2 regions of the Streptomyces montanus genome follow, and region 2 is predicted to be linked to the other one. Evidence: riboswitches for the same ligand, from Rfam matches in the RefSeq annotation. Region 2 holds a riboswitch; the other holds the start of a gene.
What was found. Region 2 has a riboswitch for cyclic di-AMP ahead of FE633_RS19340 (C40 family peptidase). Riboswitches for the same ligand answer to the same signal wherever they lie in the genome.
Positions count from the first base shown of each region.

Region 1: another riboswitch for cyclic di-AMP. It lies ahead of FE633_RS41875 (transglycosylase family protein); the one in region 2 lies ahead of FE633_RS19340 (C40 family peptidase).

Region 1 is NZ_VBZC01000080.1:4,858-19,584, forward strand. It holds gene eno (phosphopyruvate hydratase) at 1-902, opposite strand, end outside; gene FE633_RS41875 (transglycosylase family protein) at 1,272-1,940, opposite strand; cyclic di-AMP (ydaO/yuaA leader) riboswitch at 1,945-2,110, opposite strand; gene FE633_RS41880 (LysM peptidoglycan-binding domain-containing protein) at 2,316-3,248, opposite strand; gene FE633_RS41885 (cytochrome P450 family protein) at 3,387-4,670, opposite strand; gene FE633_RS41890 (nucleoside triphosphate pyrophosphohydrolase) at 4,751-5,737, opposite strand; gene FE633_RS41895 (SurA N-terminal domain-containing protein) at 5,821-6,468, opposite strand; gene FE633_RS41900 (serine/threonine-protein kinase) at 6,595-8,076, opposite strand; gene FE633_RS41905 (hypothetical protein) at 8,115-8,735, opposite strand; gene FE633_RS41910 (N-6 DNA methylase) at 8,881-10,971, opposite strand; gene FE633_RS41915 (hypothetical protein) at 11,196-11,702, shown strand; gene FE633_RS41920 (hypothetical protein) at 11,741-12,484, shown strand; gene FE633_RS41925 (GNAT family N-acetyltransferase) at 12,510-13,253, opposite strand; gene FE633_RS41930 (HNH endonuclease family protein) at 13,326-14,093, opposite strand; gene mfd (transcription-repair coupling factor) at 14,229-14,727, opposite strand, start outside.
Region 2 is NZ_VBZC01000020.1:5,481-20,207, forward strand. It holds gene FE633_RS19330 (C40 family peptidase) at 1-554, opposite strand, end outside; gene FE633_RS19335 (hypothetical protein) at 979-1,332, shown strand; gene FE633_RS19340 (C40 family peptidase) at 1,429-2,589, opposite strand; cyclic di-AMP (ydaO/yuaA leader) riboswitch at 2,597-2,769, opposite strand; gene pcrA (DNA helicase PcrA) at 3,258-5,744, shown strand; gene FE633_RS19350 (M23 family metallopeptidase) at 5,844-7,442, opposite strand; gene FE633_RS19355 (esterase/lipase family protein) at 7,669-8,580, opposite strand; gene icmB (coenzyme B12-dependent isobutyryl CoA mutase small subunit) at 9,062-9,478, shown strand; gene FE633_RS19365 (DUF5691 domain-containing protein) at 9,822-11,444, opposite strand; gene FE633_RS19370 (SWIM zinc finger family protein) at 11,519-12,871, opposite strand; gene FE633_RS19375 (ATP-binding protein) at 13,016-14,206, shown strand; gene FE633_RS19380 (DUF5682 family protein) at 14,203-14,727, shown strand, end outside.

The DNA of each region.
Region 1 (14,727 bases), on a different contig from region 2:
AGCTTGTCGGTGATGACCTTCCAGCCGGCCCAGTCGTCCTCGAACAGCGGGTCCTCGATGGAGACGAGCGGGTACGCCTCGACCAGCTCGGCGTAGTACTCGGTCATCTCGGCGGCGGAGCGCTCCTTGCCCTCGAAGAGGTAGGAGCCGTCCTTGTAGAACTCGGAGGCGGCGACGTCGAGCGCGAGGGCGATCTGCTCGCCGGGGGTGTAGCCGGCTTCCTTGATCGCCTCGAGGATGAGGTCGAGAGCCTCGCGGTTGGAGCCGAGGTTCGGGGCGAAGCCGCCCTCGTCGCCGAGGCCGGTGGCCAGACCGCGGGACTTCAGCACCTTCTTGAGGGTGTGGTAGACCTCGGCGCCCCAGCGCAGCGCCTCGGAGAAGGACTCCGCGCCGATCGGGGCGATCATGAACTCCTGGATGTCCACGTTCGAGTCGGCGTGCGAGCCGCCGTTCAGGATGTTCATCATCGGAACGGGCAGCAGGTGCGCGTTCGGGCCGCCCAGGTAGCGGAAGAGCGGGAGGTCGCTGGCCTCGGAGGCGGCGTGCGCGACGGCGAGGGAGACGCCGAGGATGGCGTTGGCGCCGAGCGAGCCCTTGTTGTCGGTGGCATCCAGGTCGATCATCGCCTGGTCGATCAGCCGCTGCTCGGTGGCGTCGTAGCCGACGAGCTCCGGGCCGAGCTGCTCGATGACGGCGAGGACGGCCTTCTCGACGCCCTTGCCGAGGTAGCGGCCGGCGTCTCCGTCGCGGAGTTCGACAGCTTCGAATGCGCCGGTGGAGGCGCCGGACGGGACGGCGGCACGCCCCGTGCTGCCGTCGTCGAGGCCGACCTCGACCTCGACCGTGGGATTGCCTCGGGAGTCCAGGATTTCCCGGGCTACGACGACGTCGATGGACGGCACGAGCATCTCCTTCTGGGATGTGACGCGGGTACACGGGCGCTCGGCCCGCATGCGCGGAGCCGCGGCGGTTCCGCGAGATGAGCCTAACCGGCTCCGGGAGATCGGCCAGCCGTCCGACCACCCCATGGACGGAACTGAGGGTACACATTGTTCCAGAACGGAACAAATGGGGGGAGAACAGAGAAAGAAAAGCCCCGCCACGGTGCATGCGGGGGAACACGCACCGGGGCGGGGAGAGCGGGAACGGAAGCGCTCCCGGGAGGACTCCTTCAGCTTGCGGGCCCCTCTTATGAGAGGGCTGTGAGCAAGCCGAGGTTCCACGAAGAGGTTTCCGCGTCGAGGCCGCGCCTCAGGGGCGCGGCGTCAACGTCAGCTGAGGTGCAGCTGCTGACCCGGGAAGATGAAGTTCTCGTCGTCGATGATGTCGTCGTTCAGCTCGAACACCTTCTTCCAGCCGCCCTTGACGTGGTGCTCCGAGGCGATCGCGCTGAGGGTGTCACCCTTCACGACCTTGTACTCGCCGTCGCCCTTCTTGACCTTCTTGCCGGTCGGGGTCTCGACGGTCTTGGGCGCGGAGCGCTCCTGGGAGCGGGAGGCCCGCTCCTCCTGGGCCGGCGCACTCTGCTGCTGGGTGCTCTCCTGCGCGGCACCGGAGCCCGAGGGGGACGCGCCGGACAGACCCTTGCCGCAGACCGGCCAGGCACCCTTGCCCTGGCTCGCGAGGACCTTCTCGGCGACCTGGATCTGCTGGGCCTTGGAGGCCTGGTCGGCGGTGGAGGCGTACTGCGTGCCGCCGTACGCGGCCCAGGTGGAGGACGAGAACTGCAGGCCGCCGTAGTAGCCGTTGCCGGTGTTGATGGACCAGTTGCCTCCCGACTCGCACTGGGCGACGGCGTCCCACTCGGAGGCGCTGGCGGCGGAGGCGGTGCCGGAGACCATCAGCGGAACGGCGATGGCGGCGCCGGTGACACCGGCGAGCGTGGCGATACGAGCGGTCTTGGTCGGGCGGCGGTGCTTGCCCGTGCCGGAATGCAGCATGGAGAGATCCCCTCACCGACGCCTGCGAGGTGAGCTGTCGGGTTCGGGCCGAGTGAGTTGCCCGGCCGCGCGACTTGCGCGCGGCTTAACCCCAAGCCATCTCCGGTCTCGGTGACCGGGGAGGGCGCTTACCTTGGGTCCCCCGCTCCTGCCTACGGCGCTTGACGCGACGACTGTTCCCGTACGGCCGTTGGCAGGATTCGGCGTGACGTCCGACGGGGCCCGCTGTGGCGAGCGATCACGACCGTAAACACGCGATCCGCCGAACTCCAAAGACGATCAGGGTCTTTGAGAGCCATGTCTCACTTTCATCAAACCGGACATTCGCCCCGAACTGCCGCTACTTTTCGCCTGATTCGACGGCTTGGGGAGCAGTTACTCGCTGCCGAGTTCAAGCCTTTGACCGGGGAGGATGAGGTCCGGGTCGGCGCCGACGGTTTGCTTGTTCTCGGCGTAGAGCTCGGGCCATCCACCCTCCATGTCAAAGGAGTCGGCGATGGCCCAGAGATTGTCTCCGGGGCGGACCACATACGTGCCGTCGACCGCCTCACGCGAGACGGTGCCGCCGCGCGAGGCGTGCCGGCCGGCGGAGTCGCCCGCACGCGAGGCCGCGGCGCCCTCTTCGGCACTGCCCCCGCGATGGCGACCGGTTTCGCCGCTTTTCGCCGTACCGGTGGACGTGCTGTCGCCGCTCGACGATTCGGAGTTGGCGCCGCTGCCGGAGTCCTGTGTCGCATCACTGGAGGACTCGGACGTATCGGACTTGTCGGACCCATCAGACGTGTCTGATGTATCGGACTTCGTGGAATCAGAGCCAGAGCCAGAACCCGAGTCCGAGTCCGAGGTCGAGTCCGAGGTCGAGTCCGAACCCGAATCGGTGGACGAAGAAGCGGAGTCGTCGGCCACACCCGTGTCGACATCGGCGGCGCCGGAGTCCTGCGTCAGACCCGCGACGAGCCCACAGGTCGCCCAGGCGCTCGCGCCCTTGTCCGCGACGACCTTCTCGGCGACGGCTATCTGCTGGGAGCGGCTGGCCTGGTCGGCGCTCGCGGCGTAGTCGAGGCCGCCGTACTGCTCCCAGGTCTCCTGGGTCATCTGGAGCCCGCCGTAACGGCCGTTGCCGGTGTCGGCGCTCCACGATCCGCCGCTCTCGCAGTCCGCGATCGCGTCCCAGGTCGTACCGCTGGCAGCGCTGGCGCCGGTCGCGCCGAGCAGGGGGATCGCGATGGCCGAACCGGTCACTCCGGCTGCGACGAAGAGAGCCGGGGCCTGACGGGGGCGACGGTGACGACCGTTCCCGGAGAGCATGCGGTTGCCTTTCGCGTGACGGCAGGGATTAGAGCGACGGGTGAGGTCTGCACTGAGCCGTGAACCTATCCGCAGTCGAACGCTTGTCACAAGTAGATGCAGAGCAGATCACGTGAAGATCACAGAGCTGACGTTTTATCAGCTCGGAGCTGGGGTGAAGCTCACCGGCAATGTGCGCAGCCCACGCATGATGAGCCCTCCCCGCCACCGCAAATCGGTGGAATCGACGGCGAGTTGCAGGTCAGGGAGACGGGTGAGGAGCGTCGCGAGCGCGGTCCTGCCCTCCAGACGGGCCAGGGGCGCACCGAGGCAGTAGTGGATGCCGTGCCCGTAGCCGAGGTGCTGGTTGTCGCGTCTGCCGAGGTCAAGGGTGTCGGGGGCGTCGAACCGCCCGGGGTCGCGGTCGGCGGCGGCGAGTACGACGAGTACCGGATCGCCGACCTCGATGCGCTGCCCGCCGATGGTGACCGCCTCCGTCGCGAACCGCCATGTGGCCAGCTCGACCGGCCCGTCGTACCGGAGCAGTTCCTCGACGCCGGTCGCGAGGAGGTCCGTGTCGCCGACCGCCAGGGACTGCTGGAGCCGCTGCCGCTGCTCGGGATGGGTGAGGAGCGCGTATGTGCCGTTTCCGACGAGATTGACGGTGGTCTCGAACCCCGCGAACAGGAGGATGAACGCCATCGCCGCGGCCTCGTTCTCGCTCAGGTGCTCGCCGTGGTCGGAGGCGCGGATGAGACCGGAGATGAGGTCCTCGCCGGGGGTTGGCTCCTCGGGGAGCGCCGCGCGCTTGCGGTGGATGAGCTCGGCGAGATAGCCGCGCATCTTCTTCACGGACCGCGCGACCCCGCCCCGCGGCCCTCCCCCGTGCCGGATCATCATCCCCGCCCAGTCGCGGAAGTCGTCCTGGTCCTCGCGCGGGACGCCGAGCAGATCGCAGATGGCGTAGATGGGGAGGGGAAAGGCGAACTCGTGGATGAGGTCGGCGCTGCCCTTGTGCGCGAACTGGTCGATGAGGTGATCGGCCAACTCCTGTACGCGCGGGGCGAATGCGGCCACGCGGCGTGGTGTGAACGCCTGGGCCACGAGCCGCCGAAGCCTCGTGTGATCCGGCGGATCGATATTGAGCAGATGAGTCATCAGCTCGGCCTTGCGCTCGCCGGGGATGCCGGTCTTGCCCTTGGCGTGTGCGGGTTCGTCGTGGTGTGCGGGGTTCTTGGAGAGGCGGGCGTCGGCGAGGGCCTGCTTGGCGTCGGCGTACCGGGTGACCAGCCAGGCCTCCACTCCGCTCGGCAGTTTGGTCCGGTGCACGGGGGCGTGCTCGCGCAGCCAGGCGTACGCCGGGTAGGGGTTGGTGGCGAACTCCCAGGTGAAGAGTTCGGGGGGCGTGCTGCCGACGGAGGTCCGGGCTGGCTTTTCGGTCACTCCTTGACGGTATCGGGAGGGTCGACGTGAGGCTGATCTGCGGTGTCAGGACCGGTGTGAGGGCCGGTGTGAGGCCGGTCTCAGGACTCCGTTTCCCGTATCGCGTCCCGATACGCCCGCGCCGCCGCCCGTAGCGCTGCCTCCGGGTCCACGCCCTCCGCCTCGGCGCGCACGGCCATCGCGAGCAGTTCGTAACCGACGCCCTCTCCCGGCGGCAGGGGGACCTCAAGTCCCGCCGTGCGCACGCGGGACGCGAGCTTCGCGGCGAGCGCCAGGCCCGGCTGGCCGAGCGGGATGCCCTCCGTCACAGAGGTCCGCTGCTTCTCGACGGCCTTGGTGCGCAACCAGTGCTCCTTGACCTCCTCGGGCGTCTCGGCGGTCTCGTCGCCGAAGACGTGCGGATGGCGGTGGATGAGCTTGGTGACGATGCCGCCCGCCACGTCGTCGATGGAGAACGGCTCCGCGCCGTCCTCCGGGCGTCCTTCCTCCGCGATCCGCGCATGGAAGACGACCTGGAGCAGGACGTCCCCGAGCTCCTCGCACAGCTCGTGCCGGTCGCCCTCCTCGATCGCCTCGACGAGTTCGTACGCCTCCTCGATGCCGTACTTCGCGAGGCCCTGGTGGGTCTGCTGGGACGACCAGGGGCACTCGGCGCGGATGCGGTCCATGACCTGGACGAGGTCGAGGAGCCGGGCGCCGGGGAGGTCGTACGACGCGGGGAGCAGTTCGAGGTCGGGCATCTGCACGCGCCCGGAGCCGGCCATGCGGGCCAGTCCGTCCGTCAGGTGCGGCTCGCCCTCGCCCGTGGCGACCACCGTCACCGTGCGCCCGCCGGCGCAGGCGTCGACGAGCTCCTCGGCGGTCGGCGCGGCCTCGTCGACCTTGACGCCCGCCTCGCGCAGATACGGCAGCTGGGGGTGTGCGCCGTCCGCGCACAGCACGCGGTCGGCGCCGTGCAGCGCCTGCCAGGCGGGCCAGGACAGGAGTCCGGGCGCGACACGGTGGCTGGTGGTGAGCAGGACGATGCGCCCAGGGTCGGATGCGTTCACACACCGAACGTAACCCACGCCACTGACAACAAGGTCACCCGTCCACAGCGGGCTCAGCCGTCCATGGTGAGCTCACCTGTCCACAGCGGGCCCCGCGGCGGCTACGCCGTCCCCTGGCTCCCCGCCTGCGTGACCTCGCGCAGCCACGGCAGCTTCGCGTCGACGCGGCTGCTCTTCTGTACGTCCCAGGTGCCGTAGCGCGGGTTCAGGTCGACGTCGAGTTTCTTGGAGGCGTCGGACAGGGCCTTCCAGAACGCGGGCTGGCTGGTGTCGGTGCCGAGCCCGGTGGCCAGTTTCTGGGCCTCGATCTGGACGCGGAGGTTGTCCTCGAGCCGCTCGGGCGCCACGCCGTACTGCTGCAACCATGCCGTCTCCAGCGCCTTCGCGCCGCCCGCCTGCTGCTCAAGGCTCGAGCGCAGGCGCAGGACCTCGTTGCGGGAGACGGTCACGCCCGCGTCCCGGGCGGCGCGGTGCAGCACCTGGTCCAGGACCATGCCGTGCAGGGTGTCGCGGGTGAGGCCGCCGGACTTGGCGATGGCCTGCTCGTACTGGGTGTCGTTCGTGATGGCGGCCCGCTGCGCGGTGCGCACCTCGCTCACCCGGTTCTCCAGCTGGGACACCGTGATCCGTTCGCCGCCGACGACGGCCGCGGCACCGGGATGCGCGTCGTTTCCGCAGGCGGTGAGGAGGGGAGCCGCGGTGGCGAGCGCGGCGGAGAGGAGGAGCGCGGTGCGACGGCGGCGGTGCAAGGAGAACCTCCTGTAGGAGCTTGTGCGACGGTGCACAAAGTCTTGCGGTGATCGATGGTAAGCAGTGACCCGGCTCTCGGCCACCCATTCGGCCAACGATTTGTGGCAAGGCAAGGTACCGACTGCCTACCCGCGCACCTGCCCCAGCCACTGCAGCGTCCGCCGGACCTCCGCAACCAATGGATGTCCCGGCCCCCGCAGCCGCTCCACGTCGAGCAGCAGCCGGGCCAGCGTGTCGTGCGCGGCACCGCGGTCGCCGAGGGCGAGCAGGAGGTGGCCGATGCGGCGGCGCACGTCGTAGGCGAGCTCGGGATCGCCGGCCACGTACTGGTTCTCGTAGTACGGCAGCAGCGCCCGGTACTCCGCGAGCGCGGCCGCGGGTTCGCCGAGCTGTTCGAGGCACTGGGCGGCTTCGTAGCGGAAGCGCAGTGACTGCGGGTCGGCCTGGCCGGCCTCGGCGGCGCGCTCGTCGGCGAGGCGGCGCAGCTCGGGCAGGGCGCGGCGGTACTGGCCGTCGTCCATCAGCGTGGCCGCGTACTGCTTGCGCAGCGTGCGCACGACGGGCGAGTGCTCGCCGTGCTGCTCCGCCGCGGCCGGGAGGATCGAGCCGAGGATGTCGACGGCCTGCGTGATGCGGCCCTCGCCGAGAAGGCGCTTGACCTCGTCGACCGCGCCCGCGACATCGGGCCTGTTGTCCACGGCCTGTGCCGACGGCTGCGGCGCGGGCGTACGGGCCCGGTCGGGCCAGGGGGCGTGCGGGCGCAGGAACGGGCGTGTCGGGTCGAGCGGTCCGCCGGTCGGGGCCCCGCGCGCGGGGAGCAGCGGAAGCAGTTGCTCGTACGTCTCCTGCGCGGAGGCCGGGCGGTGCTGCGGGTCCTTGGAGAGCAGGCGCAGAACGAGCGCTTCGAGCGGCTCGGGGACCTCGGCGCGCAGGCGGCGGACCGGCAGGGGCGGCTCGTAGAGGTGCCGGTGCAGTACGCCGAGTGCGGTGGAACCCGAGAACGGCACGTCTCCGCTGAGGAGTTCGTGCAACAGCACGCCGAGCGCGTACAGGTCCGTGTACGGGCCGACCGCGCCGCCCATCGCCTGCTCGGGGGCCATGTAGGCGGGCGAGCCGATGGGCGAACCCGTGTGCGTGAGGCGGGTGGTGTCCGTGTCCATGACCGAGGCGACGCCGAGGTCGAGGACGGTGACCGTGCCGTCCTGCTTGACCATCACGTTCCGCGGTTTGAGGTCGCGGTGCACGATCGGGACGGCGTGCACCGCGGACAGGACGGCGCACAGCTGGGCGGCGACCGCGACGGCCCACTGCCAGGGGTACGGCGTGTGTTCGGCAAGGTGGTCGGAGAGGTCGGCCCCGTCGACGTACTGCATGACGAGGAACAGTTCCTCGCCCTCGGTGCCCGCGTCGTGGACGGTGACCAGGCCGGGGTGGTCGACCTGGGCGGTGACGCGGCACTCGCGCACGAAACGGCGACGCAGCTCGTCGGCCTCCTGGCCCGCGACCTTGTCGGGGCGCAGCAGCTTGACGGCCACGCGCCGGTCCAGCCGCTGGTCGTACGCCGTCCAGACCTGGCCCATGCCGCCCTGGCCGATGAGTGTGGACAGTTCGTAGCGGCCGGTGATCACACGTCCCGACGCCACGGTCACCTGCCGTCCTCGTGCTTGCGCAGATAGTCACTCAGCTCGTCGAGCTCGGCGCGCACCTGGTCGATCCGGGCGGGCGCGGGACGCTGCGGCTGCCCCTGCGGGGGCGGCGGGACGGGTGTCTGGGGCATGGCGTTGTGCTGCGGGGTGAAGGTGGCCGCGTACGGCTGCGGGGCCGGGGTCTGCGGGGTCGGCGTCTGCGGGGTCCCGGGGGCCGGGGTCTGCGGGTAGCCGTAGCCGGCGGGCGGCTGCTGGGGCGGCATGTAGCCATGGAACATGGGCTGCTGGAAGTGGCGGATGTCCACGATCAGGAAATAGCCCGCGCAGGCGGCCGCGTTCAGCAGCAGGATGATCATGCCCGCGTTGCCGCCCGGGCTGCTGAAGTCGTCGGTGTCGTCGGTACTCAGGAACGCGAAGCTGACGCCCATGATCACGAGCGATGCCGCGAAGGCCCACCAGTCGCGCCTCAGGCGGGTCGCGATGGCGGCCCGCAGAGGCGCGGTCCAGGCGAGGAACCCGATGCTCAGCAGGGGCAGTGCCACAAAGATCACACGCAACAGCACCAGCACCGTGGTCGAGGGTCGACGCGGCGGTGGCGGCGTGTAGCCGTGGCCGTGCATGGCTGCTCCTGGAGACCTGACGAAAACGGACGAAGGCAAAGCGGACGAACGAGTGTGGAGTCGAGCGTATAGGCCGTCAAGGACAACCGGTCATGGTTGTGCCGAACCGTTGTCACACTGATCTGTCCCGCCGTCACCGCGGCCGTCAGTCGGGCGTGACCGTCCCGTCCGTCAGGCCGTCGTACAGGCCACGCACCAACTGCCCGCCGAGGCGGCCCGCGTGCCGCAGCGCCTCCTCGAACTCGGCGAGGGCGCGGAACCGTTCGCCGTAACGGCGCTGCTGTGCCAGCGGCAGCCGCGGCAGCTGGAGGCGGCGCACGTCGAGCCTGGTGGCCGTGGACGCGTAGCTGCTGGCCTGGCGGTTGTTGGCGGTGCCGCGCAGGAAACCGGCGAGGAACCACGGGTCCAGCGCGGCCGGGTCGGGGCGCAGCAGCGCGAGGTTGCGGCCGAGGGCGGCGCCGGCGGTCGCCTCGTCCACCACGCGCGCGACGGCGCCGCCGCCGAGCACGGGGACGACGACGTCGCCGGTCTCGGTGAGGACGGGTTCCTCGTCGCTTTCGGGGAGCGTTCCGGACGGTGCGGTTCCGGCGAGGACGTCGTGGTCGGTGAGGACGGGCACGCGCGCGTGACCGCCGTTTCCGCCGGTACGCAGCAACAGCGCGCCCCCGCGCGCGAGTTCACCGATCGTGGTGAGGGGCCAGCGGGTGGGCTGCCGCGGGTCGGCAGGGGCACCTCCCGGCTCGTGCGCGGTCGACAGCGTGGGGGAAGGCGGGATGAGGTCGGCGGTCAGGCGGAGTGTCTCGCCCAGGCGGTCGCGCACATCATCGAGCTGCTCGGCTCCGCCGCCCGCCGCGGCCGGCAGGAGATGGCGGGCAGGGGCCAGGTCCACGTCGTCGTCGAGGAGTTCGATGACGGGCACCGGACGGCTGGGGCCCGGCCGCTCCTGTGCGGTGCCGCCGCGAGTGAAGCCACGGTCGAAGGGACGCCAGGCGTCGAGGACCGCGGTGCGCACGACCTGCCAGTCGAAACCGCCGCGGCCGCCGTCGGCCACGAGCTCACCGGTGTCGGCGAGCAGCACCTCGGGCTGCGCGGGATGGGCGTGCGGCGCGGGCTTGCGCAGCACCCACAGGTGCAGCGGGATGTTGTACGGGGGTGCCGCACCGACCGGCAGGGCGATCACGGCGCGCAGGGCGCCGCGGCGCAGCAGGTCGGCGCGGATGCGGCGGCCGGAGCGGCGGGAGGCGACGGCGGGCGGCATCAGAAGAACGGCGGTGCCGCCCTCCCTAAGGCGCGCCAGGGCGTGCTGCACCCAGGCCAGTTCGGACTCCGTACGGGCCGGGAAGCCGTACTCCCAGCGGGCGTCGTAGGCGAGTTCGTCATGGCCCCAGTTGCGCTCGTTGAAGGGCGGGTGGCAGAGGACGGCGTCGGCCCTGAGGCTGTCGTACGCGTCGGCGCGGAGGGTGTCGGCGGCCGCGGTGCGCACGGTGGCCTTCGCCTGGAGGGCGAGGCGCAGCGCGGTCAGGGCCGCGAGTTCGGGGGCGCTGTCCTGGCCGTAGAGCTGCTGGTCCTTGGTGGGAGTGACGGCGCGCAGCAGGGCGCCGGTGCCGCACGCCGGGTCGAGGACGCTGTGGGCCGGGCCGGCCAGGTCGGCCATCAGATCGGCGAGGCCGGCCGGGGTGAGCGTGTACTGGCGCGGGTTGGCGTCGAGGTGCCGGCCGAGCAGGAACTCGTACGTCTGGCGTGCGCCCAGCTCGGCAGCGAGGTCGGCGGTGCCGCGCAACAGCGGGGCGGACGGGAGCAGTTGGGCGGGGGTCGGGGTGTCCACGGCCCGTTTGCGGATCACTCCGAAGCGCGGGTCGAGGACCTGGTCGAGGGAGGCGGGCAGCAGTTCGGCGAGGCGCTCGTCGGAGCCGGCGCTCAACTCCAGCCAGACCGTGGGCCGGTCGTGGATGAGCAGGAGCGCGCAGCCGGCGTGGACCAGGGCGGGGACCGGGCCCTCCGGGTGCCCGGCGAGCTGCTGCCACACGCGCTCACGCAGCGGGACCTCGGCCAGCTTGCCCTGGGCGCGCAGCCAGTCCTCGACCTCGGCGAGCGCGAAGGACGGGCTGGTCTCGGTGCCGCCGACCGGTTTGGGGAAGTCGGCGTGACGGCGGCGCCAGTTGCTGACGGCGGCGCGGCCGACGCCGGCCAGCCGGGCGATTCCGGCCGCGGTCACCTCTGTCCCGTTGTCCTGCACCCGCCCGGCTCCCCTCGTCCTGGTGTGTGGCGTCGAGCATACCGACGAACGCAAGATCTACCCATTCACGCCCGTGTACACAAGCATCTCCATCACTAGTGTTGACTCGGTTCACAAGCTCTGCTCTTATTGACACATCGAACGACGGACCGCCGGGACACGGCGGCGAGCACAGGTCGTTCCGTGTCATTGGTGTCTTGGGGACTTGGGGAGAGGACGCAGTCATGGGGATGAAGGCCAAGGTGGGGCTGGGCGCGGTGGTCGGCATCGTCGTCCTGGGCGTGGTGTCGGCGAACGCCGGGAACGACGCGGGCGACGGAGACGGCGGCGGCACGGCCTCCGCCGACAAGCGCTCCTCGGCGAGCTCCGACGCGGGCTCAGGGTCGGCGAAGACCGTCGAGGACAAGGGCTCCGGAGACAAGGGCGCCGCGGACAAAGGCACCGAGAAGGCCTCCCAGGCCGACCAGTTCAAGGCCTTTGTGAACAAGAACGGGACGGCGAAGGAGAAGGACGCCGTCTCGCACGTCACCAAGGTCCAGGGCGCGGACGAGCAGAACGACATCCTCGACGCCGCCGATGTCTACACCGACTTCACCGGCGGCCTGCTGGGCAAGGGCACCGGCCCCGCCAAGCTCATCGCCTCCGCCTTCGCCGACTGGAAGCACAGCGAGAACGGCCTCGTCACGGTCTACGACGCCGACGGCGAAATGCTCGGCAACGGCAACTTCTGATCCACCGAACCGCTCATCACACCCCCGGGGGAATTTCCATGCGTCGCACCGCACTCGCCGCTCTCTGTCTCGCCGCAGCGGCAACCGCCTCGCTCACCGGCTGTCTGCCCGGCCTGGACGAGGCGGACAGCAAGCCGAAGGGCCCGTTCGCCGGGCTGACCGGCGGTGAGATCGCCGAGCGGGCCGTGAAGGCCACCTCCAACGCCTCGTCACTGCGCATGAAGGGCACCGTCCAGGACGGCGACGGCTCGATCGACCTGGACATGGCCCTCGACAAGAAGGGACAGTGCGCCGGAACGATCAGCTTGAACGGCGAGGGCAAGGCCGACCTCGTCAAGGCCGGCGACACCGTCTACATGAAGTACGACGAGCAGTTCCTGCGCGCTCAGGGCGAGGGCCAGTCCAAGGCCGAGACCGACGGGGTGGTGGAGATGCTGGCCGGCAAGTGGACCAAGTCGGCCGCGACCGGCTCGGACTCCGAGGACCTCGCGAGCTTCTGCGACCTCGACACCGTGCTCGCCGACTTCAAGGACGTCCACTCCGACGCCACCAGAGGCAAGGCGACCACGGTCGACGGCACCCCGGCGATCGTCCTCCACGAGAAGGACGGCAAGGACAGGTACACCCTCTACATCGCCACCGAGGGCAAGCCGTACCTGCTGAAGATCATCGACAAGTCCGCCGAGGACCCGGGCACCACCACCTTCAGCGACTACGACAAGCCCGTCCCCGCCGAGACCCCCAAGGGCAAGGTCATCGACCTGGACGCGCTGGACGGCTGATGCCGCCTGGCGAACGAGCCCGGTGTCAGAGTGCGTGCCGCACCCACACATTGGGCTCGACGTACACCGCGTACCCGCGCCCCGGCTCGCAGTGCACCGGCACCAGCGCTCCGGGGACCTCGACGAGCCCCTCCTCGTCGAACGGCAGCCCCGTCCACTCCCGCCACTCGTCGAGCGAGGCCGCGACGGTCATCGAGGCGGGCGCGATGGCGTGGATGGTGGCGCCGGCGCGGACGTGGACGCGCAGCCACGGGTCGTGCGGCAGCCCGTCGCCGCGCTTCCTGAACGCGTACTCCTCCATCGCCGCACGCGGATGCAGGTGCTTCGCGCTCGGGCGCACGGGCGCGACGACCTCGCCGAACCCGTGCGCCCTGGCGTTGTCGCGCATCGCCGAGAGCATCCGGGCCGACAGCCCGCCGCCCTGGGCGTGCGGGGCGACGACGATCGAAATCGCGCTCACCGTGTCGGGCCGGACGCCGCGGCGCAGATCGGCGAACGCCCAGGTCAGCACCTGGTCCCAGCCCCGCGCAGGCAGCTCGCCCCGCTCCCGGCCCGCCAACGCGAACGGCACGCTGTAGGCGTGGGCGACGACTTCCCCGTGCTCGTCCTCCGCGAAGAGCACGTACTCCGGCAGTTCGGTGGCGATCCGGCCGTAGTGCGCGTCACCTACCGGGTCGTGGAGCAGGAACTCGGGCCAGGTGTCGGCCATGCCGACCACCCGACCATGCATCTCGGGACGCTCGGCGAGGCTCGACACCTTCAACTCCATCCGAACACCGTAGGCGTCAACTCATTCTGCGAGGAACCGTTTTTACGTCGGTTCCGCAGCCCGGCCGCGCCGTCATCCGCCGCACTGCTCCAGCATCATCTGCCGGTCGGGCGCGGTCACCGGCATCTTGTACTTGAGGGCGACCTCGGCGAAACGGACCGCGTACGCGCATCGGATCCGCTTGTTCGGCGGGAGCCAGGACGCGGGTCCGGAGTCCCCCTTGGACGAGTTTGCACGGCCCTCGACCGGGATCAGGTTGAGCGCGTCGTTCGCGAGTTGCTTGCGCTTGCTCTCGGGCCAGCGTGAGGAGCCCATCTGCCAGCTGTACGACAGCGGCACCACGTGGTCTATCTGCACCTCGGTGGCCTTCTCCTTGCGCCACTCGATGGTTGTGCCGGTGTAGGGATCATGCAGCTCCATGGCGATGACCACGCAGTCGGACCCGGTGCGGAAGCGCAGGTTCTCGCCGTCACGCTTCAAGAGATCGTTTCGGGTGTCACAGCCGTTGCGAGCGAGCGGGACACCGTCGGCCGTATCCATCCAGGCGTAGCCGAACTCGTCCCTGTCGTAGCCCGTCTTCGGCCCTCGACCCTTCGTCTGCACTGTCTGTATGAGTTTGCGAGCCTCGGTCCTGTCGGCCTCGCTCGTCACGGGTGCTAGCCCGGGCTTCGTTCCGTCGGGGTTCTTCAGCGGGCTGACGGCTCGCCCGTCCGGCGCCGGCGCCGGTGCCTCGCTTCCCGTTGAAGAACCACCGGTTTCAAGTCCCTCGCACCCGGTGACGAGAGCCAGGGCGGCGAACACGGCCGGCCCTGTGCGTAGACCCCTGGTCCAGAGCGTCACGCGCTTCCCTCCCCTTGCCTGACCATGACCGCCCTGGGCGGGCGGTTCCGGCCGGTCCTCACCGTAGCCGCCGCAGGGTCCGGGCCGTAACGGCCACCGACTCCTCCACCAACCCTCCCCCACCTGCCCCTGCCCTCACGACCCCAGAATCGAAGCCAGGAACTCCCCCGTCCACCCCAGCAGTTCCCGCCCGATCAGCGGCTTCCCGCCCACCTTCGCCGTCTTCGGGCGGGGCACCAGCACCTGGTGGGCGGCCGGCTTGATGACGACCCCCGGGTACAGCCGCTTGAGCCGGAGCTCCTGCGACTCCCTCAGCTCCACGGGCGCGAACCGGATGTTGTTGCCCTGGAGGACGATCTCCCCGACGCCGCACGCCCGCGCGAGCATCCGGAGTCCGGCCACGAGCAGCAGGTTCTCCACCGGCTCCGGCAACTTCCCGTAGCGGTCGACGAGTTCCTCGCGTACGGACTTGATGTCGTCCTCCGTGTTGACGGAGGCGATCGCCCGGTACGCCTGCAGACGCAGCCGCTCGCCGGGCGCGTAGTCGTGCGGGACGTGGGCGTCGACCGGGAGCTCGATCTTGACCTCCAGCGGCGGCTCCTCCTCCACGCCGCCTTCCAGGGAGGCGCGGTAG
Region 2 (14,727 bases):
GCGGTCTTGTGCCGCCTCAGATCCGCCTGCTGGGACTTGAGCGAGGCGAGTTCGACCTGCGCGGCCCCGCGCAACTGCTCGATCTCGCGCAGCTCCTTGCGTACGCGCGAGACGGTCGTCGCCTGCCGGCTCCCGGCGCGCTCGGCGAACGCGGCCCCGTCCAGGTACTGATCGGGATCCGACGACAGCATGAGCCGCAACGCGGGGTCGAGGCCTCCGTCCCGGTACTGCGCCGCGGCCACCGAACCCAGGGCGTCCCGCTCGGAGTTGAGCCGCTCCGTCCTGCGCGCGGCCTCGTCCTGAAGGGAGTCCAGCCGTCGCTCCGTCTTGGCGGCCTTCTCCTTCGACCCGTTGTACTTGTCGGTGGCGACCTCCGCCTCCTGGTACAACTTGTCGACCTTCGCTTTCACCTGATCCGGCGTCAGCTGCGGCTCCGCGTGCCCCGCCCCGTCGAAGGAGGTCGCGCTCGCCGCGCCCGCGAGCGCGATCGTGAAGGCTGTGCGGGTCGTACCCCCGGCCAATGAGCGCTGTCTCGGCTTGCGGTGCGCTGCCACCTGGACTCCACGTCCTTCCGTACGACCGCCGAGGCGTGGATACGTCCCCGGCGGCGGCCCGAGGGCCGGTCACACGTCCGGCGGCGGCCCGCACAGGGGGAGCGGGCCGCCGCCGGACCTTTCTCGGCGGTGGTGTCCGGCTGCCGCCCTGGTCCGGGCGGTGGGTGGGAAGCCGGTCACCTGGTGAAGGACGCTAAACCTGAGAGTGAGGGGTTGGTAACGCCATGTACGGAACTGGCGGGAGCGAGTCGCGCAGTGAACGTTCGCGACCGTGATCCTGGCCTGCCGCCGGCGAGTTGACGAGGAGCGGTGACCGATGCGGCCGTTGTGCAAGCGGGGCAGGCGCGGTGCTGGTATGGGCCCGCCGAGGGAGGCGGGGGGCCGTGCGAGGCGGCCTCAGAGCCTCCGATTAGGCTCCGGCGTCATGGACGTACTCATCCATCTCTTCGTGGCGCTGCACATCATCGGCATCGCCTCACTCCTCGGAGGCTTCCTCACCCAGATGAAGGCGATGGGTGAGGGAACGGCCCGCTTCAGCCCGGCGATGCTTCACGGCGCCCTGACCATGCTGGTCACCGGCGTCGTCCTGGTGGGCCTCAACCAGGCCGACGACCAGCCCGTCAACAACATCAAGATCGGCGTGAAGCTGGCGCTGCTGATCGTGATTCTCGGGCTCGTGTACGTGAAGCGGGACGAGGAGACGGTGGAGAAGGGGTTGTTCGGGTTGGTGGGCGGCCTGACCATCGCGAACATCTTCATCGCGGTTCTCTGGACCTGACAGGGACCTGAAAGCGGCCGCCCTCGCCGGGGCCAGGGCGTCACCAGGTGATGCCCACGCGCGCGTGCCGCATGAAAGCCCGCACGCGCGCGTGGCTCACGCCGGGCGGACGACGCTGTGGATCGGCATGTAGTAGATCGACTCCTCGCGGACGTACGCCCCCGGCTTCGGGGCGTGGACCATCATGCCGTCGCCCTTGTAGATGCCGACGTGGCTGATGTCGTCGTAGAAGAAGATCAGGTCGCCGGGCTGGGCGTTGGCGACCGATACCGTCGTGCCGGCGTTGACCTGGTCCCAGGTGGTGCGCGGGAGGGTGACGCCGGCGGCCTTCCAGGCGGCCTGCGTGAGACCGGAGCAGTCGTAGGAGTCGGGGCCGGTCGCGCCCCAGACGTACGGCTTGCCGGTCTGGGCCTCGGCGAAGGCGAGCGCCTTCTCGCCCTTGGAGGTGGAGGTCGAGGTCGAGGTGCCGGTCCCCGCGGTGCTGCCCGAGCCGGAGGTGCTCGTGGAGTCCTGCTGGGCCTGCTGCTCCTGGCGCTGCCTCTCCTCCTCCGCAGCGGCCTGCTGCCGCGCCAGCTCCTCCGCCTTGCGCCGGGCCTCCTCCTGCTTCTTCCTCTCGATCTCCGCGAGCCGCGCCTTCTCCTCGGCGGTCAGCTGGGAGAGCAGCTCGCGCGCCTCGGCGAGCTTCCGCTGGACCTCCGCCTTGGAGCTCTTCAGGGTGCTCTGCGTCTTGGTGAGCGTCTCCAGGCTCTCCGCGGCCTCCTGACGCTTCTTCGTCGTCGCGGCCTGCTGCGTGGTGTAGTCGTCGACTGCCTGCTTCTGGCGGCTGGTCAGCCGGTCCATCAGCTGGGTCTGGTCGAAGTAGTCCTGCGGGTCGTCCGCGAGCAGCATGGTCGCGGTACCGGGGGTGGAGGCGCCGGTGCGGTACTGCGCGGACGCGAACTCACCGAGTTCCTCGCGCGCTTCGTTGAGCTTCTGCGTGCGCTCGGCCACGTCGTCCAGGAGGGTGTCGACGCGCTTGCGCTGCTTTGTGGTCTTCTCCTTGGCCCCGTTGTACTTCTCTGTGGCGGTCTCCGCCTGCTGGTAGAGGTCGTCCACCTTCTTCTGGACCTCGTCGAGGCTGGGCCTCGGCTCCGCGGCGGGCGCGGCGTTCGCCGACTGCGAGAGCAGGGCCACCGAGGTGAGGGCGGCGGTGGCCAGGGCAGGGGTCCGTATGCCCATGGGACTACTGGGGGTCCGCAATTTGCGGTGCGACGCCACGAGGGCGACTCCTTCCGTCGTCCGCTTACCGAGTTAGCTGTCGGGTTCGGGCGGGTGCTCCGGAAGGTTTGCCCTACGGTCCTTGCTCCCCCAAGGGAGTTGGACCGATTCACCCCAAGGTCGTTGGGTCCCCGGCTCCGTCGGCCCACAAGGGCGTACCGGACTCAGCGGAGGCCGCACGGCCCGGCGACGTTCGCCGGTGGGTGTCGAGCGGCCCACTGGAAAGTTAGCCAACGGGTGTGGCTCCTGTGAAGGTTGGTGAGCGAATTGCCCGATACGTTTTCGTGACCTTTTCCTCAACCGAAGCTCTTCGAGGTCAATCCGGAAGGGTCTGAGGCCAGTTGTCCTGGCTGACGGAGTTCTCCCGATTTCGGGGCACTGGTGCCGAGTCGGCCGGCCCGGGGCGGCCTCGGCGTCGATGCGCGCGCCCAGGGGGGCGCATGGTACCTACGGTACTTATGGTGCAACCTGTGCGCCGCGCCCGCCCTCCCCGGTGGCCGCAAGATCCGCGTACGAGCTCTCTACCCCGTTCGTCGCCGAACGTAACAGAACGGCGATGGAGGGTGAGGGGGCTCTGGGGATCGGATCAGGGAGATCGGCTCCGGTTTCTGGTGGAGTTCTCAGGGGGGCGGCGAGGTGTCAGTGGGGGAGCCTAGACTCGGAGAGCGATGAGCAGCCTCTTTGATGACAGCTTCCTGGCGGACCTCAAGCCCTCGCAGGCCCACGAGGAAGAGCCCCCGCCGCCGCCCGAGGACGAGGCGCCGGAGCCGGTTCCGGACGACCTGTTCGGCGGCCGCTTCGACGTGCCGCCGAGCCGGGACGAGTACTACCGCGACGGCGCCCCGCGGCCGCACGTCGACGCCGCGGCGCTCCTGGAGGGGCTGAACGAGAACCAGCGCGCGGCCGTCGTGCACTCCGGCGCGCCCCTGCTCATCGTGGCCGGCGCCGGCTCCGGGAAGACCCGTGTGCTCACGCACCGGATCGCCTATCTGCTGGGCGAGCGGCAGGTGCACCCGGGCCAGATCCTCGCGATCACCTTCACCAACAAGGCCGCCGGTGAGATGAAGGAGCGCGTCGAGCAGCTCGTCGGCCCGCGTGCCCACGCGATGTGGGTGATGACCTTCCACAGCGCGTGCGTCCGCATCCTGCGCAGGGAGTCGAAGAAGCTGGGCTTCACCTCGTCGTTCTCCATCTACGACGCCGCCGACTCGAAGCGCCTCATGGCCCTGGTCTGCCGCGATCTGGACCTCGACCCGAAGCGCTTCCCGCCCAAGTCCTTCAGCGCCAAGATCTCGAACCTGAAGAACGAGCTGATCGACGAGGAGGACTTCGCGAGCCAGGCGGCCGACGGCTTCGAGAAGACCCTCGCCCAGGCGTACGCGCTCTACCAGTCGCGGCTGCGCGAGGCGAACGCCCTCGACTTCGACGACCTGATCATGACGACGGTCAACCTCCTGCGCGCCTTCCCGGACGTCGCCGAGCACTACCGCCGCCGCTTCCGCCACGTCCTCGTGGACGAGTACCAGGACACGAACCACGCGCAGTACGCCCTCGTACGGGAACTCGTCGGCACCTCCGAGCACCCCGTGGACGTCCCGCCCAGCGAGCACGACGTCCCGCCCGCCGAACTGTGCGTCGTCGGTGACGCCGACCAGTCCATCTACGCCTTCCGCGGCGCGACCATCCGCAACATCCTCCAGTTCGAGGAGGACTACCCGGACGCGACGACGATCCTCCTGGAGCAGAACTACCGCTCCACACAGACGATCCTGAGCGCCGCCAACGCGGTCATCGAGCGCAACGAGAGCCGCCGCCCCAAGAACCTGTGGACCAACGCGGGCGCGGGCGCGCAGATCACCGGCTACGTCGCCGACACGGAGCACGACGAGGCGCAGTTCGTCGCCGAGGAGATCGACCGGCTGACGGACTCCGGTGACGCGAAGGCGGGCGACGTCGCCGTCTTCTACCGGACGAACGCGCAGTCCCGTGTCTTCGAAGAGATCTTCATCCGCGTCGGCCTGCCCTACAAGGTCGTCGGCGGCGTCCGCTTCTACGAGCGCAAGGAGGTCCGGGACGTCCTCGCGTACTTGAGGGTGCTGTCCAACGCCGAGGACTCCGTCCCCCTGCGCCGCATCCTGAACGTACCGAAGCGCGGCATCGGCGAGCGCGCCGAGGCGATGATCGACGCTCTCGCGTCGCGGGAGAAGATCAGCTTCTCGCAGGCGCTGCGCCGCGTCGACGAGGCGTACGGCATGGCGGCCCGCTCCACGAACGCCGTCAAGCGGTTCAACACGCTGATGGAGGACCTGCGGACCATCGTGGACTCGGGCGCCGGTCCGGCCACGGTCCTGGAGGCGGTGCTCGAACGCACCGGCTATCTCGCCGAGTTGCAGGCCTCGACGGACCCGCAGGACGAGACCCGCATCGAGAACCTCCAGGAACTCGCCGCCGTGGCCATGGAGTTCGAGCAGGAGCGCGCGGAGGGAGAGGCAGGCACGCTGTCCGACTTCCTGGAGCAGGTCGCGCTCGTCGCCGACTCCGACCAGATCCCGGACGAGGAGGAGGACGGCTCCGGCGTCATCACGCTCATGACCCTCCACACCGCCAAGGGCCTCGAATTTCCCGTGGTGTTCCTGACCGGCATGGAGGACGGCGTCTTCCCGCACATGCGCGCGCTCGGCCAGACCAAGGAACTGGAGGAGGAGCGGCGGCTCGCGTACGTCGGCATCACACGCGCGCGGGAGCGGCTGTACCTGACGCGGTCGACGATGCGCAGTGCCTGGGGGCAGCCCTCGTACAACCCGCCGTCCCGCTTCCTGGAGGAGATCCCGGACACGCATCTGGAGTGGAAGCGGACGGCATCCATGGGGTCGATGTCCGCCGGCCCGGTGGCCGGGGTGGCGGCCTCCCTCTCGTCCTCCCGCTCCCGGTCGGCGGCCTCGGGCGCGTCCGGCTTCGCGACGCGGCGCGGCGGCGCCACGGAGAAGCCGGTGGTATCGCTGGCGGTGGGTGACCGGGTCACACACGACCAGTTCGGGCTCGGCACCGTGGTCGGCGTGAAGGGCACAGGGGCGAACGCGGAGGCGACGATCGACTTCGGGGAACCGAAGCCGAAGCGGCTTCTTCTGCGGTACGCGCCGGTGGAGAAGCTCTAGCAGCGAGGGCCTCTAGCAGCGAGGGCTCCAGCCCGTTACAGGGGGCTATGGGCGGGGCCCCGGGGACGGGCACCGCGGCAACGGACGCGTACGCGTTGCCTAATTCGGGTTCAAGCCGTGGCTGCGCAGCCACGGCAGCGGGTCGATCGCGTCGCCGCCGCCCGGATGTACCTCGAAGTGGAGATGCGGGCCGGTCGAGTTGCCGGAGTTGCCCGAGAACGCGATCGGGTCGCCGGCCTTCACGGCCGTCCCGGAAGCGACCTTGTAGCTGGAGAGGTGGCAGTACCAGGTCTCCGTGCCGTCCTTGGCGGTCACGACCGCCATGTTCCCGTACGCGCTGTTCCACTCCGTACGGATCGTGCCGTCGGTCGCGGCCATCACGGTCGTGCCGTACGAGACGGGGAAGTCTATGCCGGTGTGTACCGACATCCAGTTGATGCCGGACTGGCCGTAGTAGGCGCTGAGTCCCTTCTGGGCGACCGGCAGCGCGAACTTCGGACGCAGCCGCTCCTTGCGGGCCGCCTCGGCCGCCGCCCTCTTCTTCTCGGCCTCCTGCTGGGCCTTGAGGTCGATACGTTCCTGCGTGCGGCTCGCGCGGTCGGCGAAGTCGTCCGCTCCCGCGGAGAGGCTTTCGAGCTGGGTGTCCAGTTTGTTGTTGGCAGCCGACGGCTTGACGGCGCTCGCGTCGGGCGCGGCGGTCGTCTGCGGGGCCTCGCTCTCGCTTCCGGCGCCCACGGACGCGGCCGCGATCCCGGCCACCCCCACCACACACGCGGAGGGCACGACGACCGTCAGCAGCGCGGAACGCTTGGGCGGAGTGCGGCGACGGGAACGGGCGGCTCCACGGCCTGCGCTGCGGGACGCCGAACGTGGGGCCGGGGCGACGATGGTGGCGGCGACGGGGCTGAGCTCCTCGACCCCTTCGACGCCGTCGAGCGGCGGGAAATCGTCGTGCGTGCCGGTGCCCATGTCGGTGCCTGGGCCGACGCTGGTGCCGGTGTCCGGGTCGTCGGAGGGGATGAAGTCGCCCTCGGCGGCCATCGGTTCGTCGTACCCGATGTGCTCGAAGGTGGCTGTGGCCTGCTGGTCGTAGGACTCGTGCTGGTCGTAGGACTCGTGCGGCTGGTGGTCGCCGTCTGAGTTCCACGCCGTCGCGTCGTACGCGCCCGTTTCGAAAGTCTGCGTGCTCCACTGCTGGTTCTGGTCGACCGGCTCGGCCTGGTGCCAGGCGTTCGCGTCCCACTGGCCGGTGGCTTCGGGGCCGACGGCCTGGCTCGGGATCTCGGCGAGCTGCTGGTACCCGGTGGCCTCAGGCCAGATCCCCGTCGTCTCATAGCTGCCGGTGTCGTACGCCGAGAGGTGCTGGGCCGTGTACGGGTCGTAGTGCGGCGTCTGGTGGTGTCCGCCGAGTGTCTCGTGGGAACCGGTGGACCACTGCGTGGCGTCGTACGAACCGGTGCCGCCGCCCGGCAGGTCGCCGAAGAGGGGGTCCGTCTCGAAGGCTGTGGTCGCGTAGGTGCCCGTCGCGTCGTAGGCGCCCGTGGCGGTCGCGTCAAAACCCGTGGCGGAGTAGGCGTCGTACGTGGTGAAGTCGCCGTACTGGGATCCCTGTTGACCATAGGACGCGTAGTGCGCCGAGGCCGCATCGGGAGCCGGAGTCGGGGGAGTTGCGGTCCCCGACGGGTGACGGTCGTTCACCAACTTCTCTTTCGCCTCGACGACAGGGGCTGGCAGAGCAGTGCGGTGACTGTACCCGGCAGTACGCGGGCGCGACAATCTTCGGCAGGTTTCCCCCGCGCAGGAAACGGGCATTCGACCGTCTTTCGGCGGACTGCGGACGCGGCTTTGGCCTGGCGTTCGACGAGTGTTCGAAGGATCGGAGACGCTCCGAAACGCTCGGAGGCGGTCCCGACGTCGGGGGCGTCTACGCCACGGTCAGGCCGTTGGCGTGTGCGGCTGTGCGGGCTCCTGGCACCTCGGCTTCGAGTGCCTGCCGTATGCCCGCCGCGACGGCCGGATGCACGGGCAGCGCGAGATGGCCGATCCCGCTCACGCGAACGTTCTGCGCGAGCAGGTCGGGGTGCTCGATACAGGCGGTCTCCAGCGGGTCCATCAACTGGTCGAGGTCGCTCCAAAAGCTCACAAACCGGGTTCGGCAGTGCGGCGCGCGCTCACGCAGCTCCTCGATCACGGCGGATCCGGGCCGCATCTGCCGCACGATCGGGTGCGCGTTCATCATCGGCACGACAGCGGTGCCCGAGTGCGGTGTGCCGAGCGTGACGAGCGTCCGTACGCGGACGTCACCTCCCAGGCGCTGTACGTAGTAGCGCGCGATCAGTCCGCCGAGGCTGTGCCCGACGATGTCCACCTCGTGCCGGCCGGTGCGCTCGCAGATCTCCTCGATGTGCCGGCCGAGCAGTTCGGCCGCGGTGCGTATGTCGCAGGTCAGCGGTGAGTAGTTGAGCGACTCGACCTGCTGCCTGCCGTGCTGGGCCAGCGAGCGGCGCAGCAGCACGAACACAGAGCGGTTGTCTATGAACCCGTGCAGCAGTACGACAGGGGGATGGACCGGGAGGGGCAGGCGGGAGGCATCGGACTCGCCGCCGGAGTCGTGGGCGCTGTCGTCGGGGCCGGGCCCGGTGCCGGTGCGGGTGCCGGGGGCGGGTGATCGCTGCTCCTGGATGATGCCTGAGGGGTAGAGGAGCAGATGTCCCGCGAGGATCGCGATCTCCAGGGCCGTCGCCTTCAGGAGATTCAGAGAGAGTCCGGCCAGTCTGCTGGGGAGCAGACGCTGGCACAGCGGCAGAAAGGGCAACACTGCCCTGGTGACCTTCATGGCCGACCTCCCGTCGGCGCACGGAAGGACGCCTCTGTCCCCCGTGTGCCCTCATAGGAAACCGTCAACGAGTGAAAACGACGCCGCACAGGCGGCGTGTATGACGCCGGTGCGGCGACCTCGTGGCAGCTCCCTCTGCGCCCGGTCCGGCTGCGGCCCTTGTGTCGCAGGATGCGGGATCGGTGCGCTGCGAACGTGTCCCACTGTGTGATTTCCCCCTCGGTATCCACCGCGAAACTGCCGGTTGAGGGATGCTGGCGATAACGTTCGTTCACTTCCCCGGCCGGCGCGGTGCGGGGTGCCTGTGCCGCTGGGGCACACCTGAGGTGGAGCGGCCGCGACGCGTCGACCAGCTGAGCCGACGAGTCGCTGCCATCGCCGTGGGGTGCTATCAGTCGTTACAAGCCGGTACAGGTCGATACAGATCTCTGCAGATCGGTTCTCTGCAGACCGGGGCAGTCGGTTCATGGAGGCAGCAGTGATGGGTGTGGCAGCCGGTCCGATCCGAGTGGTGGTGGCCAAGCCGGGGCTTGACGGCCATGATCGCGGGGCCAAGGTGATCGCGCGGGCGCTGCGCGATGCGGGTATGGAGGTCATCTACACGGGCCTTCACCAGACGCCCGAGCAGATCGTCGACACCGCGATCCAGGAGGACGCCGACGCGATCGGGCTCTCCATTCTCTCCGGCGCCCACAACACGCTTTTCGCCGCCGTCATCGCACTCCTCAAGGAGCGCGACGCCGAGGACATCAAGGTCTTCGGCGGCGGCATCATTCCCGAGGCGGACATTCCGCCCCTCAAGGAGAAGGGCGTCGCGGAGATCTTCACACCTGGCGCGACGACGGCGTCGATCGTGTCCTGGGTACGTGCGAATGTGCGGCAGCCGGCCGAGGCGTAGGGCTCCGCCGGTGGGGTGGGTTTTCCCTTCCCCAACCCCACCCCTTCCCGAAACCGGGGGCTGCGCCCCCAGGCCCCCGACCCCGGTCGCACCTCGGCTGCGGGCCGTCCGTGGCTGATCGCGCAGTTCCCCGCGCCCCTGGCTGGGGGGCTGCGCCCCCCCCAGGCCCCGGTTCGTCTTTCGGCTGCGGGTCGGCTGTGGCTGGTCGCGCAGTTCCCCGCGCCCCTAAAGGGCGCGCCCCACTCGCCCTCAATCACCCAGCGACCCCCTGAAGGGGGCACCCCCACGCTCGTCTCAGGAAACCCGTACCGACTCACCCACCCACCGACAGCGGAGCGCACCGTCACGGGTCCGACAGTTCGGACTGCATCGCCGCGCGCAAGCGCAGCGTGCTGACGAGGCGTTGGAAGGACTCCGCCCAGTAGCCCCCGGCACCGGGCGACGCGTTCTCGGGTTCGTCGGGGACGGCCGTGAGGGCCTCCAGGCGGACCGCCTCCGACGGATCGAGGCAGCGCTCGGCCAGCCCCATGACTCCGCTGAAACTCCACGGATAACTCCCCGCGTCCCGCGCGATATTGAGCGCGTCCACAACAGCCCGCCCCAGAGGCGGAGCCCACGGCACCGCGCACACCCCGAGCAACTGGAACGCCTCGGACAACCCGTGCACCGCGATGAACCCCGCCACCCACTCGGCCCGCTCCTCGCCCCCCAACGTGCCGAGCAACTTCGCCCGCTCGGCCAGCGACACCGCCCCCGGCCCCCCGGCCTCGGGCGCGGTGGGGGCACCCAGCAGTGCCCTGGACCAAGAAGGATCACGCTGCCGCACCGCCGCCCGGCACCACGCGGCATGCAGCTCATCCTGCCAGTCGTCCGCCACGGGCAGCGCCACGATCTCCTCGGGCGTACGCCCCCCGAACCGCCGCGACCAGGTCCCCAGCGGTGCCGCCTCCACCAACTGGCCCAGCCACCAGGACCGTTCACCCCGCCCCGCCGGAGCCTTGGCCACCACCCCGTCGCGCTCCATGCCCGCATCGCACTCGGGTGGGGCCTCGACCGCGATGGTCGGCGTGCCGCTCGTGTGGTCGACGGCAACGCAGGAGCCGGCCCGGTCCGCCATCCGCCCGGCAAGGGCCGACCCCGGCAGGGCGGACAGCAACTCCGCCGCCGTGGCCCGCACATTGCGGCTGCGGTCGGCCAACGCCTGTTCCAGGAACGGCTCGTCCGCCGCGCACAGCCCCGTCCGCAGCGAGTCGAGGAACATCAGCCGGTCCTCGGCCCGCTCCGTCGCCCACGTCGTGGCGAGCAGCTCACGCGCGGCCGCCGCGTCACGCGCCCGTATCGCCGCGAGGAGCGCCACCCGCTCGGCGAACAGCCCCTCCTGCCACAACTGCCCGATCCGTTCCCGTTCTCCGGCGCCGGGCAGCGCGGCCCCGCCACCCGGTGTCGAACGCAGCGCGAACCGCCAGTCAGCGTTCAGCCGCGCCAGCCACAGCGCACGCGGTCCCGCGAACGCCAGCGCCGCCGGCCGCAGATCCGTACGCCCCCGGGCGGCGTCCAGGAGCGCGGGCAGCGCTTCCGGGGGTGCCGCGAATCCGCGCCGGTTCGCCATCGTGAGCCACTGCGGCAGCAACTCCATGAGATCGGGCGTCGCCCCTCTGCGGCCGCCGCTTCCGGCGCCGGGCCGGTCGGTGAGCAGCATCGACAGCCTGCGTGCCGCCGCGGGCGGCAGCGTCGGCCGCGGGTCCTCCACCGCCGGCGCCAGTCGCGTCGCCGCCCGTCCTGGCCGCAACCCGGCCCGCCGGCGCACCGTCTGCACGGCTGCCGCGTCGAGCAGTGCCCCCGGCGCTTCCCGCCCGGGCGCCATCCCCGGAGGCGTCCGCCGCTCGGTCCCGAGCAGCGCCACGGTCACGAGCTCCTCCCAGGAGCTTCCGGTGGGCGCATCCGTGGGAGTGAGGGGCCGGTTCATGCGCGTCCCTTCCGTACGGAATCGATGTAGCTCGATGGTGGGGAGGGCGGGAGGAGAGAACGAGCGCTGGGGCGTCAGCACAGCGTCACCGCCTCCCCGGGGCCCTCCGGCCAGGCCGCGAGCGGAGTGAATCCGCGGTGTCCGCACTCTCCGAAGACCGTGACCGGAGTGCCTCCGGACAGGGAGACCAGGCGCCACAGCCCGGAGCGGGACTGGGCGGCAGTGGTGAGGGGGAGCGCCGAGTCGCCGTCCGCATCGGCGAGTTGCCAGGAATCGCCGTCCGGGGTCGGTATGACCCGGCCCAGAGTCACCGGGTGGGAATCCAGCCACGGGTCGTGTCGAAGGGCCTCGCCGTACAGGGCCGCCGCCCGCGCCACACTCACCCCGGGCGGCCGAAGCGCCACCGGTGCCGGAGGCGCGAACTGCTCGCCCAGCGCCGCCCGCAGTTGACCCTCGCCCGGATACGCGGACACCTCCGCGTCCAGGACCAGTCCCACGGGCAGCGCCAGTTCGGGTGCGCGGCCGGCGGCCCCGTACGACAGGAGCAGCACGCTGCGCCCCGACTCCGCCCCGTACAACCAGATGCGGCGCGTCGTGAGGCGGCTGTCCCCCGTGTCGTACTGGGCGAGGACCAGCCAGCGGTCGCGCACCGGCGGGCCGTCCGCCGGGCCGGACAGCCCGATCCGTGAACGGACCGTCGCGCCGAGTCCCTCCGGCAGCCGCTCACGGCGCAGCCAGCCCTGGTCGAGGAGATGGAGCAGGGCGCACTCCTCGAGCAGCCGCACCGGCCAGCCCGGACCGGAGGACGGGATCGCCCCCAACTCCCGCACCCGTGCGGCCAGCCCCGGCGCCTGGGCGTCGACCATCCGGGCAGCCGTCTCCTCCCACAGCCCGTACCCCGCCTGCTCGGCCGCCGCCAGACCACCGCGCAGCAGGTCGGTCAGCCGCTGCTCCAGCTCCGCCGCGCCCGCCGTGATCCGCTCGGCCCGCCGCTCCGCTCGGCGCCGCGCCGCCTCCGGATCACCCGTCGAAGCACCGGACGCCCCGCTCGTCGTCCGCTTCTCCTCCGCGCGCTTCCTTCTGCCCTCCATCCACTGCTCGGCCCAGTCCGGCGCCTGCCCCCGCGGCACCGTCCCGTCCTCGCCCGCCCAGAGCAGCAGCAGTCCCAACGCGTGCTTGCACGGGAACTTGCGGCTCGGGCAACTGCACTTGTACGCGGGCCCGGTCGAGTCCGCGATGTCGATGACCGTCTGATACGGCTTGCTGCCGCTTCCCCTGCACAGCCCCCACACCGTCCCCTCGTCAGAACTGCCCGCCTCCGACCACGGCCCCGCCGCGCCGAGTTTGCTTCCCGCTTTGCGTGACGCGGCGTCAGGCGCCAGTGCAAGCACCTGATCCGCAGTCCAGCGCACCCCCTGCTGAGTCATGCCATCGAAGGTAGATCCCACCACTGACAATCGACCGCCACGACCGCGTTTGCGCAGGTCAGAGCGCATTGTCAGTGGCGTGGTGCACGGTGGACACCAGATCCGAACCGGCCGACACCGGCCGAGCTGGAGGGGGACTTAGCCATGCCTGTTTCCGTTGACCAGACGTCCGTCGACCCGACCCGGAATCAGTCCGCGCCCGCGAACACGATCGCGAGCCCGGGTACGGCCGCGCAGGCGCACGCGGGAGAGAAGGACGAGGCGCTGCGGCCGCACGCCGAGGACGCGTTCGCCGCCGAGCTCGCGGCGCTGGCCACGCAGGACGACCGCCCGCGCCCGGCCCGCTGGCGGATGTCGCCGTGGGCCGTCGCGACCTATCTGCTCGGCGGCACACTGCCGGACGGCACAGTGATCACTCCGAAGTACGTGGGACCGCGCCGCATCGTCGAGGTCGCCGTCACCACGCTCGCGACCGACCGGGCGCTGCTCCTGCTCGGCGTGCCCGGCACGGCGAAGACATGGGTGTCCGAGCACCTGGCCGCGGCGGTCAGCGGTGACTCGACCCTGCTCGTGCAGGGCACGGCCGGCACGCCGGAGGAGGCGATCCGGTACGGCTGGAACTACGCGCAGTTGCTCGCGCACGGCCCGAGCCGCGACGCGCTGGTGCCGAGTCCGGTCATGCGCGCCATGTCGGAAGGGATGACGGCGCGCGTCGAGGAGCTGACCCGTATCCCCGCCGACGTACAGGACACGCTCATCACGATCCTGTCGGAAAAGACCCTGCCGATACCGGAACTGGGCCAGGAGGTGCAGGCCGTACGCGGCTTCAACCTCATCGCCACCGCGAACGACCGCGACCGCGGGGTCAACGACCTGTCCAGCGCCCTGCGCCGCCGCTTCAACACGGTGGTGCTGCCGCTGCCGGAGAGCGCCGACGCCGAGGTCGCCATCGTCTCGCGCCGGGTCGACCAGATGGGCCGCTCCCTCGACCTGCCGACCGCGCCGGACGGCATCGACGAGATCCGCCGGGTCGTCACCGTCTTCCGTGAGCTGCGCGACGGCGTCACCGCGGACGGACGTACGAAGCTGAAGTCACCCAGCGGCACGCTGTCGACCGCGGAGGCCATCTCCGTCGTCACCAACGGGCTCGCCCTGGCCGCCCACTTCGGGGACGGCGTCCTGCGCGCGAGTGACGTCGCCGCGGGCATTCTCGGCGCCGTCGTCCGCGATCCGGCGGCCGACCGCGTCATCTGGCAGGAGTACCTGGAGGCGGTCGTCCGCGAGCGCGACGGCTGGAAGGACTTCTACCGGGCCTGCCGCGAGGTGAGCGCATGAGCGGATTCCCGCCGGAGGCGGCAGCGCCGGAGCCGACTCACGTGGCGGACAGCCGCGGGACGCACAGCGGCGGGCCCCTGCTGCTCGGCGTGCGGCATCACGGGCCCGGTTCGGCGCGGGCCGTGCGAGCGGCGCTCCAGGCGGCGCGCCCTCGGGTGGTGCTCGTCGAAGGGCCGCCCGAGGCCGACGCGTTGATCGCGCTGGCCGCCGACGAGGACATGCGGCCACCCGTCGCGCTCCTCGCGCATGTGGTGGACCAGCCGGGGCGGTCGGCGTTCTGGCCGCTGGCCGAGTTCTCACCCGAGTGGGTAGCCATCCGCTGGGCTCTGGAGCACGACGTTCCGGCCCGCTTCATCGACCTTCCGGCCACGCACACATTGGCGTGGGGGAGGGAGGACGAGGCACCGGACGCGTCCGCCACACCGAGCGGACCGGAGGACGCGGCGGAAGCCCCCGGCGAGCCCTCGCCCGACGAAGCCCTCCGGATCGATCCCCTCGCCGTACTCGCCGAGACCGCCGGA